2 regions of the Staphylococcus ureilyticus genome follow, and region 1 is predicted to be linked to the other one. Evidence: predicted binding sites of a transcription regulator. Region 1 holds the regulator's gene; the other holds the start of a gene.
The links. The regulator CtsR, encoded in region 1, represses protease genes until heat stress. The targets are predictions, from matches to a motif close to ATGGTCAATAAAGGTCAAACA.
Positions count from the first base shown of each region.

Region 2: the regulator CtsR is predicted to act here: its motif matches at 8,928-8,948, upstream of clpP (ATP-dependent Clp endopeptidase proteolytic subunit ClpP).

Region 1 is NZ_CP094825.1:238,727-250,298, reverse strand. Features, by position in the region: gene MUA21_RS01125 (PIN/TRAM domain-containing protein) at 1-1,032, opposite strand, end outside; gene radA (DNA repair protein RadA) at 1,107-2,477, opposite strand; gene MUA21_RS01115 (ATP-dependent Clp protease ATP-binding subunit) at 2,828-5,290, opposite strand; gene MUA21_RS01110 (protein arginine kinase) at 5,302-6,312, opposite strand; gene MUA21_RS01105 (UvrB/UvrC motif-containing protein) at 6,305-6,856, opposite strand; gene MUA21_RS01100 (CtsR family transcriptional regulator) at 6,881-7,342, opposite strand; gene MUA21_RS01095 (NupC/NupG family nucleoside CNT transporter) at 7,499-8,713, shown strand; gene pdxT (pyridoxal 5'-phosphate synthase glutaminase subunit PdxT) at 8,774-9,349, opposite strand; gene pdxS (pyridoxal 5'-phosphate synthase lyase subunit PdxS) at 9,351-10,238, opposite strand; gene pdxR (MocR-like pyridoxine biosynthesis transcription factor PdxR) at 10,336-11,572, shown strand, end outside.
Region 2 is NZ_CP094825.1:537,803-549,374, forward strand. Features, by position in the region: gene hprK (HPr(Ser) kinase/phosphatase) at 1-168, shown strand, start outside; gene lgt (prolipoprotein diacylglyceryl transferase) at 165-1,001, shown strand; gene MUA21_RS02500 (acyltransferase) at 1,011-1,487, shown strand; gene MUA21_RS02505 (tetratricopeptide repeat protein) at 1,511-2,959, shown strand; gene trxB (thioredoxin-disulfide reductase) at 3,025-3,969, shown strand; gene rapZ (RNase adapter RapZ) at 4,445-5,371, shown strand; gene mgfK (gluconeogenesis morphogenetic factor MgfK) at 5,358-6,344, shown strand; gene whiA (DNA-binding protein WhiA) at 6,395-7,339, shown strand; gene MUA21_RS02530 (YitT family protein) at 7,683-8,528, shown strand; tRNA gene MUA21_RS02535 (tRNA-Arg) at 8,772-8,843, opposite strand; gene clpP (ATP-dependent Clp endopeptidase proteolytic subunit ClpP) at 8,994-9,578, shown strand; gene MUA21_RS02545 (hypothetical protein) at 9,720-9,917, opposite strand; gene MUA21_RS02550 (TIGR01777 family oxidoreductase) at 9,936-10,832, opposite strand; gene MUA21_RS02555 (hypothetical protein) at 11,198-11,386, opposite strand.

The DNA of each region.
Region 1 (11,572 bases):
CCGACCCGAAGATGTTTGCAATAAACTGACGACTTCTAAATCAATGTGTTCGCCAATATGTTTTTTAGCATTGTCTACAACTACCATCGTACCATCTTCTAAATAACCCACTGCTTGTCCAGCTTCTTTACCCATCTTAGTTAACAATAAGTTAAGCCGATCACCTTGATGGACTGTTGGCTTAATGGCTTCTGATAAGTCATTAACATTGAGTACTTGAATGCCTTGTATATGACAAACTTTGTTCAGATTAAAATCTGTAGTGATAATTTGAGCTCTATAATGCAGCGCGAGTTTAATTAACATAGCGTCTATATCACTGTGTGATTTTGTAGGTTGAATAATACGTGTAGGGTGCTGTGCATCGTGTAATGCATTAAGCATATCTAAGCCTCTTTGACCTTTTTCTCTCTTCACACTATCATTCGCATCCGCAATAACTTGCAATTCATTAATCACACCTTGCGGAATTAAAATCTCACCATCTACAAAGCCACATTCTAAAACATCTAGAATACGTCCATCTATAATTGCACTCGTATCAATCACCTTTGGCATCGCATTACGTGTATTCATAGCCATAGAACGCGTCATATTTTCTGGCAAAAACAAAAGCATTTCATCACGTTTACGTAAACCAAATTGAAAACCTAAATATCCCAATATGATTGTAACAATAATTGGTACAAAATGATTTAACACGTTGTTGCCAATAATTTGAAAAATAAATGAAATCATTACAGAAATAAGCAAACCTATAATGAGCCCGATTGTGGCAAACAATATTTCTATCGCACTTTGACGCATAATCATTTGTTCTAAATCTTTCATTGCTAAAGTTACTTTCTTAATAAACCAACCAAAGATAGCAAAAAACAGTATAATCCCTAGTAGTCCATTGAAATAATTATTTGTAAGTAGCATGAAATGACTCAATCCAGCATCTGTAATAATTTCTGGAATAAGATACACGCCTAAACTTGCGCCCAATATGATATAGCACAAGATTACAATGAGTCTTATCATGTTCAAATGCTAACGCTCCTTTCGCATGAAAGCTATTATGACTTCATAAGCCTTGTAACCATTTAAATAAATGTCGTTGATCAATGTTTTGATAAGGCATATTTTAATGCCTCATGGACATTTGTCACACCAATGACTTTAATGTTGCTCGGGAATTCCCAACCCCCAATATTAGATTCAGGAATAATAATGCGTTTAAAACCTAATTTTTCCGCTTCTTGTACACGTTGTTCAATGCGAGAAACACGTCTCACTTCCCCTGTTAAACCAACTTCGCCGATAAAACAGTCTAAGCCATCCACAGTTAAATCTTTAAAGCTTGAGGCAGTAGCAATAATGATTCCTAAATCAACAGCAGGTTCTGTTAACCTTACGCCACCAGCTACTTTAATATAGGCATCTTGTTGTTGCAGTAAATAATTTTCTTTTTTCTCTAATACAGCCATTAACAAACTTAAACGATTGTGATCTATTCCTGTCGCCATACGTCTAGGATTATTAAATGTTGTGGGTGTTACTAACGCTTGAACCTCAATTAATAATGGTCGCGTACCTTCCATAGTAGACACGATTGTTGAACCTGGAACATTTGTAGAACGTTCTTCTAAAAACATTTCTGAAGGATTTTTAACACCTTTCAATCCACTCTGTTTCATTTCAAAAATACCCATTTCATTTGTAGAACCAAAGCGATTTTTTACCGCTCTTAAAATCCGATAAGCATGATGCTCATCACCTTCAAAATAAAGCACCGTATCCACCATATGTTCTAGCAAACGAGGTCCCGCAATCTGACCTTCTTTCGTAACGTGACCAACAATAAACGTCGCGATATTTAGTTGTTTAGCTATATTCATCAAGCTCTGTGTACTCTCTCTCACCTGAGATACCGAACCGGGTGCAGAACTGATTTCAGGGTGAAAAATAGTCTGAATAGAATCTACAACAAGCAAATCAGGCTTCAATTGTTTAACTGTTTCATGTATCACTTCTAAATCTGTTTCTGCAAATACATTTAATTGACTTGAATCTTCATCTAATCGATCTGCTCTTAATTTTGTTTGATTTAATGATTCTTCACCAGTTATATATAAAACGTTTTTCTCTTGTGATAACGCTGCACATATTTGAAGCAATAGTGTTGATTTACCGATACCTGGATCGCCACCAATCAACACAAGTGAACCATTAACGATCCCGCCACCAAGCACTCGATTAAACTCTGCTGAATTCGTTTTAACACGTGGTGTTGTCTCATGCTTTATATCATTTAACTTCTGTACTTTGGATGTATTTTCACGACTGCGCACACCATGTTTCGGACTTGTCGATTTCTGTTCTATGATTTCTTCCATTTGATTCCATCCACCACAGTTAGGACATTTCCCCATCCATTTAGGTGACTGATAACCACATGCCATGCATTCAAAAATCACTTTCTTTTTGGCCAAAACTGCACCTCCATCTTTATTGAACAAATCTATTTTATACCTATGTTTATGTAAAAACAAATTTTATTTACAAATGATTTATTTTGATATTTTATATGCTAAATAAATAGCTTTATATTGTAATATATAAATGAATATATTGCAAAAATCTATTTTTAAAAATAACACTATTATGCCTATAGCACCATCAAAAAGATATACTTTATTGATATCCAAATTAGCCTACAAGGTCATATCATACTTTCACCATACTGTATCGTAGTTTTTGAAATTAAAAAAGCGTTTCTCAAGGTTGAAATAAATACTTGAGAAACGCTTTGGTATTATGACCTATATTGGTTTATCTAATTTTATGATTCAGAAGTTTCTTTTTCTTTTTCATCTTCTGTTCTATCTTTAATGTTATATTTATATTCCTTACCGTCATGGTCGATATAAACATTTTTACCTTCAATTTGATTGCCGTCTAAGATTAACTCACTTAAGTTATCTTCAATCGTTTTTTGGATTTCTCGAATAAGTGGTCTCGCACCATATTCTGGATCGTATCCTTCTTCAGCGATGCGTTCTTTAGCTGCATCAGAAACGATAATATCAATATCTTGTTCTGATAAACGATCTGTAAGTTTATTTACCATCATTGTTACAATTTCTTTCAACTCATCTTGAGACAGTTTGTGGAATACAATGATGTCATCTACACGGTTTAAGAATTCTGGACGGAAAGCATTTTTCAATTCTTTCATCATTGTTTTACGGATAGATTCATAGTCTTGACCTTCAGATGCGCCACCAAATCCTGCAAAACGTTGATCTTGCAATTCTTGCGCACCCACGTTAGATGTCATAATTATCACTGTGTTACGGAAGTCTACTTGACGACCTTTAGTATCTGTTAAGTGTCCATCATCTAATACTTGCAACAAGATGTTAAATACATCAGGATGCGCTTTTTCGATTTCATCAAATAATATAACTGAATATGGTTTGCGTCTTACTTTTTCAGTTAATTGACCGCCATCATCATGACCAACATAACCTGGAGGCGCTCCTACTAAACGACTGACAGCATGTTTTTCCATAAACTCACTCATGTCAACACGAATCATTGCGTCATCTTCACCAAACATTGTTTCTGCTAGTGCACGTGCTAATTCTGTCTTACCGACACCTGTAGGTCCTAAGAATATAAAGCTACCTATTGGTCTTTGAGGATCTTTTAATCCTGCTCTTGCACGTCTTACTGCTTTACTGATTGATGTTACTGCTTCTTTTTGACCAATGACACGTTTGTGTAACGTATCTTCCAAGTTAAGCAAGCGATCAGATTCTGTTTCATTAATTTTTGTTAATGGAATGCCAGTCCAACCAGCGATAACTTCACCGATATCCTCTTCAGATAAGGATGTGTTCGCACCGTTTTGGCTATTTTTCCAATTATTGTTTGCTTCTTCGTATTGTTTTTCTAATTTAGTTTGTTTATCACGTAAATTAGCTGCATTTTCAAATTCTTGTGCATGTACAGCTGCATCTTTTTCATTTTTCACTTGCTCAATTTCTTGTTCCAGCTCTTTTAAGTTTGGTGGTGTTGTATGACTTTTTAGTCTTACTTTTGAGCTTGCTTCATCAATTAAGTCAATCGCTTTATCTGGTAAGAAACGATCAGACACATAGCGATGACTTAGTTTTGCAGCTGATTCTAAAGCTTCATCAGAGATGTTGATGCGGTGATGTGCTTCATAACGATCACGTAATCCTTTTAAGATTTCAATCGTATCTTCAACAGTTGGTTCATCTACTTGAACAGGTTGGAAACGACGTTCTAACGCAGCATCTTTTTCAATGTTTTTACGATATTCATCAAGTGTAGTCGCACCGATACATTGTAATTCGCCACGAGCTAATGCTGGTTTTAAGATGTTTGATGCATCAATTGCACCTTCTGCACCACCAGCACCTACTAATGTGTGTAGCTCATCAATGAACAGAATGACATTACCTGCTTGGTGAATTTCTTCCATTACTTTTTTCAAACGCTCTTCAAATTCGCCACGATATTTCGTACCAGCAACGACTGTTCCCATATCTAATGACATCACACGTTTACCTTTAAGTGTTTCAGGAACTTCATTATTAACAATTGCAAGTGCTAAACCTTCAGCAATTGCCGTTTTACCGACACCTGGTTCCCCAATTAATACTGGGTTGTTCTTAGTACGTCTACTCAACACTTCAATGACACGTGTGATTTCTTTATCTCTGCCAATAACAGGATCCAACGTGCCATCATTAGCAATTACTGTTAAGTCACGAGCAAGACTATCTAAAGTTGGTGTATTATTAGATTTGTTTGCCTGCGCATTTTTATTGCTCATTTCAGGACTTCCTAAAGCTTTCACTACTTGCGCGCGTGCTTTCGTAATGTTTAAGTCTAGATTAGCAAAAACACGTGCAGCTACGCCTTCATTTTCTCTAATTAAACCAAGTAATATATGCTCAGTACCAACGAAATTGTGGTGTAATTTTCTTGCTTCGTCCATTGATAACTCAATAACTTTTTTAGCACGTGGTGTGTAATGTAACGCACCCATTTGTTCTTGACCGTGACCAATTAATTTTTCAACTTCTGTTACTACTTTTTCTTCAGTAATATCAAAGGATTCCAACACTTTTGCTGCAATACCTTCTGGTTCTTTCATTAAACCTAAAAGTAAATGTTCTGTTCCTATATTTGAATGATTTAAGCGAATTGCTTCTTCTTGAGCATGTGCCAATACACGTTGTGCACGTTCTGTCAGTCTACCAAATAACATAGCATGACCTCCTAATTTATATGTTCTCTTAAAATATCTGCTCTTTTTTCGTTAACTGTTCTATCATCTTCATCATCTAATAAGAATGGTGATTGAATAGCAACCATCAACTCATTAAACTTAAAGTCTTTTAAATCAATATAGTCTAAATCTATACCTAATTTCACTTCACTTAATCTAAATGATGCTTCTTCCATAGATATTAGTCTACTATATTTTAAGATACCTAACGAACGATATACTCTATCTAAAGTTTCAATTTTATTATGCTTGCTAAGTCGTTCGCGAATTTGCATCTCTTCGTTAATAATTTGTTGTACTACTTCAGTTAAACTTTCAATAATTTCTTCTTCTGTTTTTCCAAGCGTCAGTTGATTGGAAATTTGATAAATGTGACCGTATACTTGGGAACCTTCGCCATAGATACCTCTTATTGTGAATCCAAAACGATTGATTGTTTGAGCGATTCTATTCATCCGCTTCATAATCGTAAGTCCCGGTAAATGTAACATTACGCTGGCTCTCATACCAGTACCGATATTCGTCGGACATGTTGTTAAATAACCGAGTGTTTCATCAAAACTTACATCTAATTCACTGTCTAATGTGTCATCCAGTGCGGAAGCTTTTTCATATAATGTTTGTAATGATAAATCATTTCCCATGGCTTGAATTCGTATATGATCTTCTTCATTAACCATAATGCTTAAAGATTCATCTTCATTTAAAAGTACTGCAGCAGCAGGTCTTTTTATTAACTCGGGACTGATAAGATGTTTCGCTACAAGTTTATATTTACTCTGCTGGTCCATCGTGCCTAACCTCTGTATAAACATGTTAGGAAGCGCATCTTGAACTTCATTTATCACTCTATTACCATCTTGTTCGGATGCAAACATCAAAGGGTGTACATGATTTTCTAAATTTCTAGCCAAACGCAATCTCGAAGACATTACGATTGGACTTTCTGCTTCGTCTCTCATCCACTCACTAATGTGGGTGCTGATATCATTCTTACTCATCATGTTTCACCTCGCTGTCTTCTTTCAATGCCTTAATTTCATCTCTAACAACTGCAGCCTCTTCAAAATTTTGTTCTTCAATTAACTGATTTAAATAAGTTGTTTTCTCTTCTATTTGTTTTTTCAAAGCTAACTTTCTATGTGAAGAGCGTGGTGTTTTTCCAGTGTGTTCGATTTGACCACCTTGTACACGTCGTACAATATCGACAATGTCATCTTTAAAAGTTGCGTAGCAGTCTGCACAACCAAATTTACCAACATGCGCAATATCTTTTAATGTCATTTGACAAGTAGGACATCTCTTTTCTTCTTTAAATGCAATTTCATCGAAATCAATACCGTGTTTCGCTGCTAAATGTTGTAATATTTGTTTTACTACAAACGCACCTTCAATGTCATCTTGTGACTGCATTTGTTGGTTTTGAGTCCATGGGTTACCGCCTTGTGCGCATGTGGCACAAACCCATTTTTCATGTACACCATCTTGCCCTTTAACTGCTAACTTTACTTCTGCTTCATTTAAATGACAATTTTCGCACAGCACGACCAAACACCTCTCTTAATTTCTTTAATAATAATTTATTACATGTAATATTCGTTTCACTATATTAGCACGTATAATATCTCTTGATAATACATCCATTTTTAAAGTTTCTCTATCGATTACAGCGTAAATCATTTTTGCTTCGCGTTCACTGATATATGCTTTATCTAATAAACCATCTATGATGTAATAAGCTTGTTGCTGTGAAATAGATGGTCCGATGAGTTGAAGTAAATGATTAATGTAACCTGTTTCATCTTTGTTTTCAATTTTAGTGATTCGAATATAACCACCGCCACCTCTTTTACTTTCTATTTCATAACCATGTTCATTTGTAAAACGTGTTTTGATCACATAGTTTAGTTGAGAAGGCACACAGTCAAACCGCTGTGCAATATTGGCACGTTGAATTTCAACAACGTCTTCATTGGTGTCTTCAAATAATTTTTTAATGTACTGTTCTATGATGTCGGACATGTTATGCATGATTATCACCTCTTTTGACCTTCTTTGACTATATTATATGACCAACTTTGACCTTTTTCAACCAATATGTTTTAAATTTTTTCAATTTTGGATGTAAGTAAGCGCTTGTTTATTGTATTATAGGAGTTAAGAAAAAATTTAAAGGGATGAATTATTATGCATATTATTATCGGTTTAATTGGTATTGCTGTGTTTCTTGGGTTAGCTTTACTCTTTAGTTCTGACAGAAAAAATATTCGCTGGCAATACATTGGCTTATTACTCGTAATACAACTTGTATTTGCTTTTATATTATTAAAAACAAAATTTGGTATTACGGTCATTGGTGGCATTTCAGATGGCTTTAATTACTTATTAGCTAAAGCTGCTGAAGGTGTCAATTTTGTATTTGGTGGATTTGAATTTGTAGATCCTAAAAATCCTCCATTCTTCTTCAATGTATTATTACCAATCGTTTTTATTTCAGCATTAATTGGTATCTTACAATACACAAGAATACTGCCATTCATTATTAACTATTTAGGTTTAGCCATTTCTAAAGTAAATGGGATGGGTCGCTTAGAGTCATATAATGCGGTAGCAGCAGCAATTTTGGGTCAATCAGAAGTTTTCATTTCACTCAAAAAAGAATTAGCACATATCCCTAAACAACGTCTTTATACATTGACTGCTTCCGCGATGTCTACGGTATCGGCTTCTATTATCGGTGCTTATTTTACATTAATCGAGCCTAGATATGTAGTTACTGCAGTAGTACTAAACTTATTTGGCGGGTTTATCATTGCTTCTATTATTAATCCATATAAAGTAGATGTAAAAGAAGATAAATTAATCGTTGAAGAAAGTGAGACGAAAAAACAGTCCTTCTTCGAAATGTTAGGGGAATACATTTTAGATGGGTTTAAAGTTGCTGTAATCGTTGGTGCGATGCTGATTGGTTATATAGCAATTATCGCTTTGTTAAACGGTGTTGTAAGTGCTATTTTCACTGCAGCTTCAGGTGGAAGTATTACATGGGATTTCCAAACTTTAATTGGATTTATATTTGCACCATTAGCATTTTTAATTGGGGTACCATGGGACGATGCTGTTCAAGCTGGTTCTATTATGGCAACAAAATTACTATCTAATGAATTTGTAGCCATGCAAAGCTTAAATGAAGTTAAAAATATCAGTGAACACGCAAAAGGTGTAATCTCTGTCTTTGTTGTATCTTTTGCTAACTTTAGTTCTATTGGTATTATTTCTGGCGCAATCAAATCGCTTAATAATGAAAAAGGTGATATGGTAGCACGTTTTGGTTTAAAACTTTTATTTGGTGCCACACTTGTGTCATTTATTTCTGCAGCAATCGCAGGTTTCTTTATCTAATTAAACTGACAAAAAGCAGGTCAATCCATTTTGGAATTGACCTGTTTTTTTTATGTTATATTAAACTTGCTCAATTGTAGCCTTTGCAACAATATGTTCAATGAAATATTGCGTTACGCGATAATCTTCTGTTAACTCTGGATGGAAAGAAACACCTAAATAGCGTCCTTCTTGAACTGCTACTATTTTCTCACCAACCGAGCTCAATATTGTGGCATTCCCATGGACTTGGGCTATATGAGGGGCTCTGATAAATACCCCTTCTATATCTTCTGCAATGCCAGTAATATTTAAATGACTTTCAAAACTATCTACTTGTCTGCCAAATGAATTTCGTTGGACCGTAATATCTAATTTGTTGAGATATCCTTCTTCACCAACAATATCTTTTGCCATAACTATAAGCCCTGCACAAGTGCCAAACATAGGTAATTCAGATTGTTGTAATGCTTCTTTAAACCCATATAAATTCATTAAACGACGTAACGTTGTCGATTCACCACCAGGTAGTATGAGCCCATCAATTTCCTCTAATTGCTCCACATGTTTTATGGCAATACCTTCGTGTCCACTTAATTCAATATGCTTCAAATGTTCTCTCACAGCACCCTGTAAAGCTAAAACACCTATTTTCATATTACCAACCACGCTCTTGCATACGTTCTTCTAGTGACAAATCATTAATGTCTAAACCTTTCATTGCTGTACCTAACTCTTTAGCTAATCTACCAATTAATTCATAATCTTGGTAATGCGTCGTAGCTTGTACAATTGCTTTTGCAAATTTTTCAGGATCTTCTGATTTAAAAATACCAGAACCAACAAATACACCATCTGCACCTAATTCCATCATTAAAGCAGCGTCTTGAGGTGTTGCTACACCACCAGCTGCAAAATTCACCACTGGCAATTTACCGTTTTCTTTAATTGATTTTAATACTTCAAAAGGTGCACCTATGTTTTTAGCTTCCGTCATAATTTCATCATCATTCATAACTGTTATGCGACTCACTTCAGCATTGACTTGTCTAATATGTCTAACAGCTTCAACGATATTACCAGTACCAGGTTCACCTTTCGTACGTAACATTGCCGCTCCTTCACCTATGCGACGCGCTGCTTCACCTAAATTACGACAGCCACAAACAAATGGTACTGTAAAAGTATCTTTACGTAAGTGGTACTCTTCATCAGCTGGTGTTAAGACTTCTGATTCGTCAATATAGTCAACACCCATTGCTTCTAGTACACGTGCTTCTGTTATATGACCAATACGACCTTTAGCCATGACAGGTATAGAAACAGCATTCATTACTTCTTCAACAATCTTAGGATTTGCCATTCTAGCAACACCACCAGCTGCTCTAATATCAGAAGGAACACGTTCTAACGCCATTACAGCAACTGCCCCTGCTTCTTCCGCGATTTTCGCTTGTTCAGCATTGACAACGTCCATGATGACGCCGCCTTTTTGCATTTCAGCCATTCCTCTTTTGACTCTTTCTGATCCAGTAAATTTAGACATTTTATTTACCCCTTTACTTAGTTGATTAAATTCATTTTAAAAGATAAACTGGTGTTTAAAAAGGTACACTTTCAAAATAATTTAGGAGGTCAGTTTATTGTCTAAAAATCATCTCTATATTAATTTATATGAAAATTTAAAACAACAAATCATAGAAGGTCAATACAAATCTGAAGATAAGTTTCCGTCTAAACGTGCATTAGGCCAACATTTATCTGTAAGCAATACAACAATTGAACATGCGTATCAGCTCTTATTAGATGAAGGATATATTTACTCCAAACCGCGTTCAGGCTATTTTGTTTCAGATATAGAAACGCTTCCTGTTATCGCAAGAAATATGGACCAATCCCAACATCATAATAACTCAAAAAATAATCATGAAGTGACACAATCAGTCCGTTCACTGGCATTTAATTTATCAGAGATTGATGCAGAATACTTCCCTATGAAACAATTTAGAAAATATGCAAAAGATGCATTTGAAGATGAAGAAATTGATTTACTACAACATGTTAATTCAAAAGGCGAGATTTCATTAAGACAAGAAATTGCACATTACTTATTTAATAGTCGTGGCGTTAACTGTAGACCTGAACAAATTATCATCGGTTCTTCAACAGAACAACTTATAAATCTTTTAACTGACATTTTAAATGACGGTCGTTTTTTAATAGAAAATCCTAGTTATCCACCCATTAAGCAAGTACTAGATAAAAAGCAAATTGCTTATCTTCAAGTACCTGTAAATAGTACAGGAATAGAAATTACGTCCTTTCAGAAATCCAATAATAATATCGCATATGTCACACCATCACACCAATTCCCCACAGGCTATGTTATGAGTTTAAAAAAAAGAACCCAACTCATCAATTGGGCACAACAAAGTACTGATAGATATATTATTGAAGATGATTATGATTCTGAGTTTCGCTACTTCGGTAAACCAATACCTGCTCTACAAAGTTTAGACACTAAAGATAAGGTCATATATATTAGTACCTTTTCCAAATCATTATTTCCAAGCTGTCGAATTGCATATTTAGTTTTACCAAATAATTTACTTTCAAAATATGACAACTTGGCAAATAAAGAAGGAAACACAGTGCCGGCACATACACAAAAAATGATTTCACTCTTTATGAAATCAGGCAGTTTTGAAAGGCATCTTAATAAAATGAGGAACGTGTACCGCCATAAACTAACAACAATTTTAAATGCATTAACGCCTTATCAATCGCAATTAAAAATAGATGGTGCTTTAGCTGGTATGCATTTTACACTCACTGTCAAAAATCATTTGACTATGGGGCAATGCTTAGAACGTGCAAAGG
Region 2 (11,572 bases), 300 kb from region 1:
AAAAAGACGATACCGGTTAGACCAGGTCGTAACGTAGCAGTGATTATTGAAGTTGCAGCCATGAACTACAGACTTAATATTATGGGCATTAACACTGCTGAAGAATTCAATGAACGCTTAAATGCTGAAATTATGCGTAACGGTAGCAACAATAAGGAGAATCAATGATGTTATTGAATTATATTGATCCAATCGCATTTGAGCTTGGTCCTATTTCGGTTCATTGGTATGGCATTATCATCGCCGCAGGTATACTATTAGGATATTTTATCGCTCAAGAAAGTGTTAAACGCATAGGTTTTGATAAAGATATATTGATTGATATCATCTTTTGGAGTGCGATTTTTGGTTTTATCGCAGCCAGAATCTATTTTGTTATTTTTCAATGGCCATACTATGCACAACATCCAATAGAAATACCAATGATTTGGTATGGTGGTATCGCTATCCACGGTGGTCTAATTGGTGGTTTTATCACAGGTATTTTCGTGTGTAAACAAAAAAATATCAATCCATTTCAAATTGGTGATGTGATTGCGCCAAGTTTGATTTTAGGACAAGGTATTGGTAGATGGGGTAACTTTATGAATCATGAAGCCCATGGAGGTCCTGTGTCTAAATCATTTTTAGAAAATATCCATATACCGGACTTTATTATTGACAATATGTATATTGATGGCCAATACTACCAACCGACGTTTTTATACGAATCTATATGGGATATTCTAGGTTTTGTTATATTAATTTCATTAAGAAAACACTTACGTATAGGTGATACTTTCGCACTATATCTTATCTGGTATTCTATAGGTAGATTCTTTGTAGAAGGTTTGCGCACAGATAGTTTAATGCTCACTGGAGACATACGTGTTGCTCAACTGATGTCTGTCGTGCTTATAGTTGCTGGAATTGTCCTTATGATAGTTAGAAGAGTGAAATATAATGCACCACGATATAAAGATGTTGGCCCTTTAACATGGTCAAAGCAAAAGGTGAAGTGATAGAATATAATGCGTGACTTAAAAAAGTTAAAAGTTGACGGTGAAAATCCGTTGTGGCATATGTATCGTTATATAAGCCGCGTCAAAATGTTTAAGCAAACAGTGATTGTTGAAGTTTGTCGCTACTTACCTAATGTGAAATTAAAGCATTGGATGTATCGCAATTTATTAAATATGAATATAGGTAGACATAGTGCATTTGCATTTAAAGTCGTACCTGATTTATTGCATCCTGAATATATCACGATTGGTGAAAACTGTGTCATAGGTTATAATACAACTATTTTGACGCATGAATTTTTAGTAGATGAATTTCGAACAGGGCATGTTGATATTGGAAATCATACGTTAATCGGAGCCAATGTAACCATTTTGCCTGGTGTAAAAATTGGGGATTATGTGAAAGTTGGTGCTGGTACTGTAGTATCTAGAGATATCCCAAATCACACATTGGCGTACGGAAATCCAATGCAACTGAAACAATGACTAAATACAGGAGGTGAACATGGATGGCGCAAAACAACAATAAAATTATTTCAATGAAGCTTGACAGTCCTTTTTATAGGAAATTAGCGGACCAAAAATATCAACAACAAGATTATAAAAAGGCAGCAGAATACTATGAAAAAGTGCTTGAAATGTCACCCCAGGAATTTGATGTTTTTGAAATTAAAGTAAAATTATCAGAGTGTCTCGCACATCTTGGTTATAACAATAGAGCAGAACATATTTTTTATGAAATGATTGCAAAGCAAGAATCAGTCATGGATAGTTACTATCAACTCAGTCAACTGAATATTACACTAAATGAAGCAAATAAAGCCTTTTTATTTGGAATGAATTACGTCATTTTAGCAGAAGATGATGATTACCAAGAAGAGCTAGAAGAAATGTTTGAAGTTACTTATAACTCAGAAGAAAAGATAGAGATTGAATGTCAATTATTTGCTGTTCAACTCATTTTTCAATATTTATTCTCACAAGGTAGACTACCTGAAGCAAGAAATTTTATTTTGAATCAAAATGAAGCGATTCAAGATCATCGAGTGGTTAGAAATTTATTAGCTATGTGTTACCTTTATCTCAATGAATATGATACTGCTAAAGTAATGTTTGAACGTTTGCTTAATGAGGACAATACTGATGTACATGCGCTTTGCCATTACACATTATTATTGTATAACACTAATGAACAAGAAAAGTATCAACGGTATTTAAATATTTTAAGTAAAGTTGTACCTATGAATGATGATGAATCATTCAAATTAGGTATTGTTCTATGTTATTTAAAACAATATGAAGCTTCCCAAAAATTGTTACAACCTCTTTATAGAAAAGGGAAATTTCTTTCTATACAAATGTATAATGCGTTGAGCCATAATCATTATCATCTCAATCATATTGAAGATAGCAAATTTTTTTGGTCCAAGTTACAAGAAATATCTAAGGTAGATGTAGGTTATGCACCTTGGGTCATTGAACAAAGCAAGTCGTACTTTAACGAGCAAGTGTTACCACTATTATTAAGTGATGATAGTCATCATAGGTTATACGGGATTTTCTTGTTAAATCAATTAAAGGGTCGTGAAGTACTACTCACACAAGATATATGGGCTGTCTTAGAAGATATGAATGATTATGAAAAACTATATTTAACTTATCTTATTCAAGGTTTACAGTTAAATAAGTTAGATTTCATTCATAGAGGCATGTTAATGTTGTATAATATTGAATATTTGAAAAATAACGCAGAATTATTTATTGTATGGATTGATAAAGCAGAGGCAATTATAGCAGAACAAGCAGATTTAACATATGTAGATGATTATGTGGCAGCTTTTGTTTATATGTATTATCGTAGTATGGATGCTAAGATTACGAAGCAACAAGTATTGGAATGGTTTGATATAACAGCTTATCGTTTGAATAAAACGATAGATTATTTGGTAAGCATATAATTTTATGAAATGCAAGAAATCGTATATAATGCGTATAATGAATTAATAAACAGGAGGCAATTTAAATGGCTGAACAAGTGGATTTTGATGTTGCAATTGTAGGCGCAGGACCAGCTGGTATGACTGCAGCCGTATATGCATCGCGTGCAAACTTAAGTACTGTAATGATTGAACGTGGTATGCCAGGTGGACAAATGGCAAATACAGAAGAAGTTGAAAATTTCCCGGGTTTTGAAATGATAACAGGGCCAGATTTATCAACTAAAATGTTTGAACATGCTAAAAAATTTGGTGCAAAATATCAATATGGTGATATCAAATCAATAGAAGACAAAGGTCAATACAAAGTTATAAATCTTGGGAACAGTGAAATTACTGCACGAGCTGTGATTATATCTACTGGTGCTGAATATAAAAAAATTGGTGTGCCAGGTGAACAAGAATTAGGCGGTCGCGGTGTAAGTTATTGTGCAGTATGTGATGGTGCATTCTTCAAAAACAAAAAATTATTTGTCATCGGTGGTGGAGATTCAGCAGTTGAGGAAGGTACATTCCTTACAAAATTTGCTGATAGTGTAACAATCGTACACCGTAGAGATGAACTACGTGCGCAAAAAATCTTACAAGATCGTGCATTTAAAAACGATAAAATCGATTTTATTTGGAGCCATACTCTAAAAACAATCAATGAAAAAGACGGCAAAGTTGGTTCAGTTACTTTAGAATCTACTAAAGATGGTGCTGAACAAACATTAGATGCTGATGGTGTTTTCGTATACATTGGTATGAAACCACTAACAGCACCATTTGAAAATTTAGGCATTACAAATGAAGTAGGTTATATTGTTACTAATGAAGATATGAGTACGAAAATACCAGGCGTATATGCTGCTGGTGACGTACGTGCAAAAGGTCTACGTCAAATCGTAACTGCAACAGGCGATGGCAGTATTGCAGCACAAAGTGCAATTTCATATATTGAAGAATTAAAAGATGTTATAGAAGCATAGGCATAAACGCGTTATTTACTGTAATTAATTAAATAATAACGAGATTCAGACAGAGCTAGAATGTACCAACCTTACACGAATCATGTAGGTTGAGCATTCTAGCTTTTTTACATAATCGCATTTTAGGGTTAAAGTATTCGCTAGTTGTGCGTTTTAGTTTTATTATGCAGATGTATGCGTGATGATTTTTAAAACGTCGTAAAGGGATGCTGTTTTCATAAATGATGTGAATCGAAAAGGAGATAAAGGTCCTTTAACATTTTTGGCAACAACTTTGTTACTTTTAAGTCAGTCTGCAATAGCAGTTAAGGTGAATTAAGTGATAAAACTACTACCAAAGTCGTTTTTCATGTAAAATATAATGTGATAGCATAGTGGTCATAAACTGACTAAGTTAAAACGATTGCGTATATGGATAAAAAATTCCAATACTATAAATGGAATATAAAAAATAATCTTTGGATGGTGTAAAGTAATGCAACGAGAAGAAAAAGAAGTGACTAAAAGTGAATTATTAGTTGTGACTGGTTTGTCTGGCACAGGTAAGTCGGTTGTAATTCAAAGTTTAGAAGATATCGGTTATTTTTGTGTAGATAATTTACCTCCAATACTATTGCCGAAGTTTGTAGAATTAATGGGTCAAGGAAATCCTTCGTTGCAAAAGGTTGCCATTGCCATTGATTTAAGAGGGAAAGAACTTTTCAAATCATTGATTAAAGAAATCGATCAAATCAAAAGCAACTCAGACATTATCGTTGATATGATGTTCCTAGAAGCATCCAACGAAAAGTTGATTTCGCGTTATAAAGAGACGCGACGTGCACATCCATTAAACGAACAAGGCCAGCGCTCATTAATTGAAGCAATTGAAGAAGAACGCAGCTTACTCGCTGAAATTCAAAGTTTAGCAAATTATACGATTGATACATCATTTATGAAACCTAAAGAGCTTCGTAAGCGCATTGGAGATTACTTTAATCAAAGTAATTATCAAACATTTAATATCAATGTAACAAGTTTTGGGTTTAAACATGGTATTCAAATGGATGCAGATTTAGTGTTTGATGTGAGATTTTTACCAAATCCGCATTATGTAGATGAACTCAGACCATTAACTGGTGAAGACGAAGCAGTATATAATTACGTTATGAAATGGAAAGCAACAAATATTTTTTATGAGAAATTAATGGATTTATTAAAATTTATGATTCCAGGTTATAAAAAAGAAGGTAAATCACAACTTGTGATAGCGATTGGTTGTACTGGAGGCCAGCATCGTTCTGTAGCTTTAGCAAAACGTATTGGTGCAGAGCTTAATGAAAATTTTGACTATAATGTATATGTGCATCATAGAGATGCTCAAATTGAAAGTGGCGTGAAACGAAAAAATGAAAAGAATTAAACTTGTACTTATTGGCGGTGGTACAGGTTTATCTGTTTTAGCACGTGGTTTAAAAGACTTCCCGATAGATATTACGACGATTGTCACAGTTGCTGATGATGGAGGTAGTACGGGGAAAATCAGAAATGAAATGGATATTCCTGCACCAGGTGACATACGAAATGTAATTTCAGCACTCAGTGATTCTGAATCAACAATTGAAAGATTGTTTCAATATCGTTTTAAAGAAAATCAAGTTGAAGGTCATTCTTTAGGCAACTTATTGATAGCTGCATTAACGAATATGAATGATGATTTTGGCCATGCAGTAAAAGAATTAAGTAAAATTTTAAATATAAGAGGTCGTGTGATACCATCTACAAATTCTAGTGTACGCTTAAATGCAGTGATGGAAGATGGCGAAATTGTTTATGGTGAATCAAAAATTCCTAAAAAAAATAAAAAAATCGAACGTGTATTTTTAGAACCAGAAAATGTAGAACCTATGGAAGAAGCGGTTGAAGCGATAGAGGATGCAGACTTAATCGTTTTAGGACCAGGTTCGTTATATACAAGTGTAATCTCAAATTTATGCGTTAAAGGTATTGCGGATTCGTTATTAAATTGTGATGCGCCTAAGCTATATGTATCAAATGTTATGACACAACCTGGTGAGACGAATCATTACACTGCCTTAGATCATGTCGAAGCAATACATAATCACATGGGTCGTCAATGTATAAACTATGCTATATGTAGTACCCAAACTTTTAACATTGATGTCTTACAACGTTATAAAGAAGATGGGGCAGTTCCAGTTAAATGCAATATGAGTGATATGGAAGCACAAAACATCAAAGTTTTTACGCACGAAAACTTGGTGGAAGTATCACAAGAAAATTATGTTCGACACAATACAGAGGTCTTGTCTAAAATGATTTACGAGATCGCTATGAGAGAGACAGAAACGATTGAATTTAAACGAGATAAATAAAATCGTAAAAAACTAAGTATTAAACTTAGATAAGAAGGGGCTGAAGATGTATGAGCTTTGCATCAGAAATGAAAAATGAACTGACTAGAATAGAAGTAGATGAAACAAATGCAAAAGCAGAGCTCAGTGCGCTTATACGGATGAATGGTGCACTCAGTCTTTCCAATCAACAATTTGTGATTAATGTTCAAACTGAAAATGCTACGACAGCAAGACGGATATATTCCTTAATAAAAAAAGTGTTTAATGTTGAAATAGAGCTACTTGTAAGAAAAAAAATGAAATTAAAAAAGAACAATATTTATATTTGTAGAATTAAAGCACGTGCTAAAGAAATTTTAGATGAATTAGGTATATTGAAAAATGGTGTCTTTACGCATGAAATAGATGAAGCGATGATTCGTGAAGATGAAATGAAAAGAAGTTATCTACGAGGTGCTTTTCTTGCGGGTGGATCAGTGAATAATCCAGAAACATCTTCTTATCATTTAGAAATATTTTCATTGTATGAAGACCATTCCGAAGGTATTACGAATTTAATGAATGAATATGAACTCAATGCTAAACATCTAGAACGAAAAAAAGGAAGCATTGCTTATTTAAAAGAAGCTGAAAAAATTTCTGATTTCTTGAGTTTAATCGGTGGCTATCAGGCATTACTTAAATTTGAAGATGTGCGTATTGTTAGAGATATGAGAAATTCCGTAAATCGATTGGTCAATTGTGAAACGGCGAATTTAAATAAAACCGTTAGTGCAGCGATGAAGCAGGTCGAAAGCATTCAACTAATCGACCAAGAAATTGGTTTAGATAATCTTCCTGATCGATTACGGGAAATAGCGAAGTTACGCATAGAGCATCAAGAAATTTCTCTGAAAGAATTAAGCGAAATGATGTCTACAGGTACAATTTCTAAATCCGGTGTCAATCATCGTTTAAGAAAATTAAACCAAATGGCTGATAAAATTCGGAGTGGTGAAACAATTGAACTTTAATCATTTGTCTGTAAAAGAAAATGGTGCTTATTACCAATGTTAAAACTAATTTTAAAAATATATTAAAATGTTATTGAAAAAAACTGCTTTTTGATATTATAATATGCTAATTAGATTTATATATGACGCCTCATATGAGGTGTCTTTTTTTAATATGTTTCAAACGGAGTTGTATTTTCTGAAGCATCAATTTACTTTGTTGACACCAAATAGATTATGACGATTAAGCGTATGCTATTGCAGTCTAAGGTTAGGTACAGCTAAGTATCATATTTAGTACAGGTCATGGCAGATAGTCTATGACATGATTAAAATTTAAATGAAATAGAATGGGAGTGAATCAATGACAGCATTAATAAAAAATCATTATAAAAGTATCATCTTATGTTTAATTGGAACGTTTATCAACGCTATAGGTGTAAATTGCTTTTTACTTGGATCAAATTTGGGTGATGGCGGTACGGTGGGTATTGCGCTAGCCTTAAAATACACTTTGGGATTTTCTCCAGCTTGGTCTTCTTTGATTATTAATACCATAGTCGTTTTTATCGGCTGGAAGTATTTAAGTAAAACAATCGCTGTTTATACCGTTATTTCAAACACGGCACTCTCATTCTTTTTACGAGTAACTGAAAATATTAATTTAGGGATAGATGATTTTGTTATAAATTCTGTATTTGGTGGTGCAATTATAGGAATAGGTGCTGGACTTGTAATTTCTACAGGGAGTACCCTTGGAGGCACATCTGTAATTGCTAAAATTATAAGTAAATACTCAGAAATGAAGACATCTCAAGGTATTTTTATTCTAGATGGCATTGTCGTCTTATCATTCTTGATGGTGTTACCATTAAAGAGTGTCTTGTTTACGATTATTATGCTATTCATTACCGAAAGAGCGACTTCATTTATAATTGAAGGCTTTAATCCTAAAAAAGGCGTTACAATCATATCTAATAAGAATGAAATCATCAGTGACAAAATTAATTCCTTTACTGGTCGGGGCTCAACTTTATTAAATGGAAAAGGTGGTTATGCAAAAACGGAAACAACGATATTATATGTTGCTGTGCCGCAATCTCAGGTGACAAGAGTGAAAAAATTAGTCAATGAAGTAGATGAAAATGCCTTTTTAGTTATTCATGATGTGCGAGATGTCTTAGGCAGCACGTTTATCAATGTAAAGTAATAGTGTTATGCTTAAGTTATTAAATATTGATAAATAAATATAAAATCATTTTCACAAAATCTTAAACGCATAAATGTTGAAATTTAAGCGTTTTGAATAACAGCGAGTTTCAAATCTACTGGTTTGGTATTTTTCAAGGTGTGAAAATAAAAAAAGACTTTCATCAACGGATAGTAAATGTCAATGAAAGCCCGAAAACTTCAATGTTCAGTTTGATGGTTTTAAGGAAGATTATCCAAAATATCCCCTCGAAGGGAATCGAACCCCTATTCTAAGAACCGGAATCTTATGTGTTATCCATTACACTACGAGGGGTAAATAACAATAATATTAGTGTACAAATCTTATAAGTGTTGGTCAACAATAATTTATAATGTTTAATGAAATTCTAAGCGTTATTTTTTGACCATATTTGACTTTTAGGTTAAAATAAATTTATCAGTTAGAAATAAGGAGGCAATATTAATGAATTTAATACCTACAGTAATTGAAACTACAAACCGTGGGGAACGTGCTTATGATATTTACTCACGTTTATTAAAAGACCGTATTATTATGTTAGGTTCACAAATTGATGACAACGTAGCCAACTCTATCGTATCACAATTATTATTTTTACAAGCACAAGATGCTGAAAAAGATATCTATCTTTACATTAACTCACCGGGTGGTAGTGTAACTGCTGGATTTGCTATTTATGATACAATTCAACACATTAAACCAGATGTGCAAACGATTTGTATTGGTATGGCTGCATCTATGGGTTCATTCTTACTTGCAGCAGGAGCAAAAGGTAAACGCTTTGCTTTACCAAATGCTGAAGTAATGATTCACCAACCACTTGGTGGTGCGCAAGGTCAAGCAACTGAAATTGAAATTGCCGCTAATCATATTCTGAAAACACGTGCTAAATTAAATAAAATTTTAGCTGAGCGCACAGGTCAATCAATTGAACAAATTGAAAAAGATACTGACCGTGATAACTTCTTATCAGCAGAAGAAGCTAAAGAATATGGTTTAATCGATGATGTTATGGTGCCAGAATCATAATATATCGCGTAAGCTAATAATGACATACAAGTAACAAAAAACAAGTCACGACAATGTACGACCATTTCTAAAATGCATGATGCATATACGATGTGGTTGACATGTGTGGCTTGTTTTTTTAATAATATTTTGAAAGTATGATTAGTGTTTATTTAAGAGATTTTGTTTGCTTTTATAAATTAAAATAATCGAAATGACTAACGTCAATAATCCAATGATTACTAAAGACATAGAAATGACGATCATAATAGCAGGTTTTTCAAATGCCAAAATACCATTGGTGATGAGGAGTAAACCTGCAATGAATAATAAGATATGGCTAATACTATCTTGTTTCATTTTTAAATAGTCCCTTTCTTAATGAACTAAATTTTCTAGTGCTAGTTTCAGATTTGGGTATTTGAATTCAAAATCTAGTGCTTCCAACTTATTAGGTAAAACTTTTTGAGTATCAAGTACAACTGTCGACATTTCACCTAAGATAAGTCTGAGTGCAAATGAAGGTACCCATGTATAGTGTGGGCGATGAACTTCTCTTGCAATGGTATAACCAAACATATTTTGATGTTCTGCAATTGGTGATGTGAAATTAAATACACCGCGTGCTTTTTCATTATTTATGGTATAGAGTATCGCTCTTGTTAAATCTTCAATATGAATCCAAGAATACCATTGTCTACCACTACCTATTTTACCACCGACATTTAAATCATAAGGTAATTTCATCAACGGTAATGCACCACCTTGATTTGATAGTACCATTCCAAATCTGCCAATAATTACTCGTGTGCCTAATGATTCAAATTGACGTGCTAAACGTTCCCACTGATATACCACTTCAGATAAAAAATCAAATGGTAATGTTTGATACAGCTCAGTATATGTACGTGTTAAATCAGGTTTGTAATAACCTACTGCGCTGGCGTTAAAGAATACAGCTGGCTTTTGCTTTCTGTTTTTAAAAAGGTCGTATAGTGCCTGAGTAGATTGTAATCGACTTAACATAATATTTTGTTTATGTGAGGAGGTCCAGCGATTATTTAAGCTAGCACCGGCTAAATTGATCACGATATCAATATCTGAAATTTGGCTTTCCCAATTCGGTTCTGACCAGTTAACATATGTGATTTTAGGATGTGATGTAGCATTGTTTTGTCTTGTTAATATCGTGATTTTGGAATCACTTTGTTGTATTGCTTCGATTAGCTGAGTACCTACTAGACCAGTACCGCCTGTAATTAGATAGTGTTTCATAGTATCACCTCATAGAATTGTAGTATGGAATCGTTCAGGCTTTAAATGCAAGTAAATCTCATAAAGAGTATGACAAAATTTATTCGAATTTTGTTCAAAAATATGTCATTTACTATGTCAAAGATGTATTTAAAATAAAATCATATGTCGTTATAATAAAGGTACCTTCGATATTAATTAATCATCTCTTAATTATTTCGAGTATACCCCATAATATACTAGCGAAGGTAAAATTTTGACTCCCTTTAGTAGAGGCCTATACGATTATCGTGTAGGCCTAATTTTTTATGATTCTTAATATACATCATTGAATCGGCAGAAATTATTTTGATGTCATTATAATAGTGTAATTGAAGTACTACATATTATAAAATAAATAAGCCGATAATGCCAAAAGCGATTAAAAACAAAAATAGCACAAGTATAAAAAGTTTATAGCGCGTTTTAATTGGGATTTTTGATTCATCATTATCATTTACGCTCATCATATGACGCAAATGGGTAGGCTTTTGTTGTGATTGATTTGATTCATTAAATAAGTCGTACTTTTTCAAAATCTAGTCACATCCTGTTATGATATTATTGATAGTAAAAGAATAATTTAAATAAAAGTATTGAAACAATATTCGAAATTAGATTAGTATTAAGTTGAAGCTACAATAAAAGTGTTGTATGTGATTATTTTACTATAGTTTGGAAATCAAAGTAACAACTACATTAAAATGTGGTTAATAAGGTTG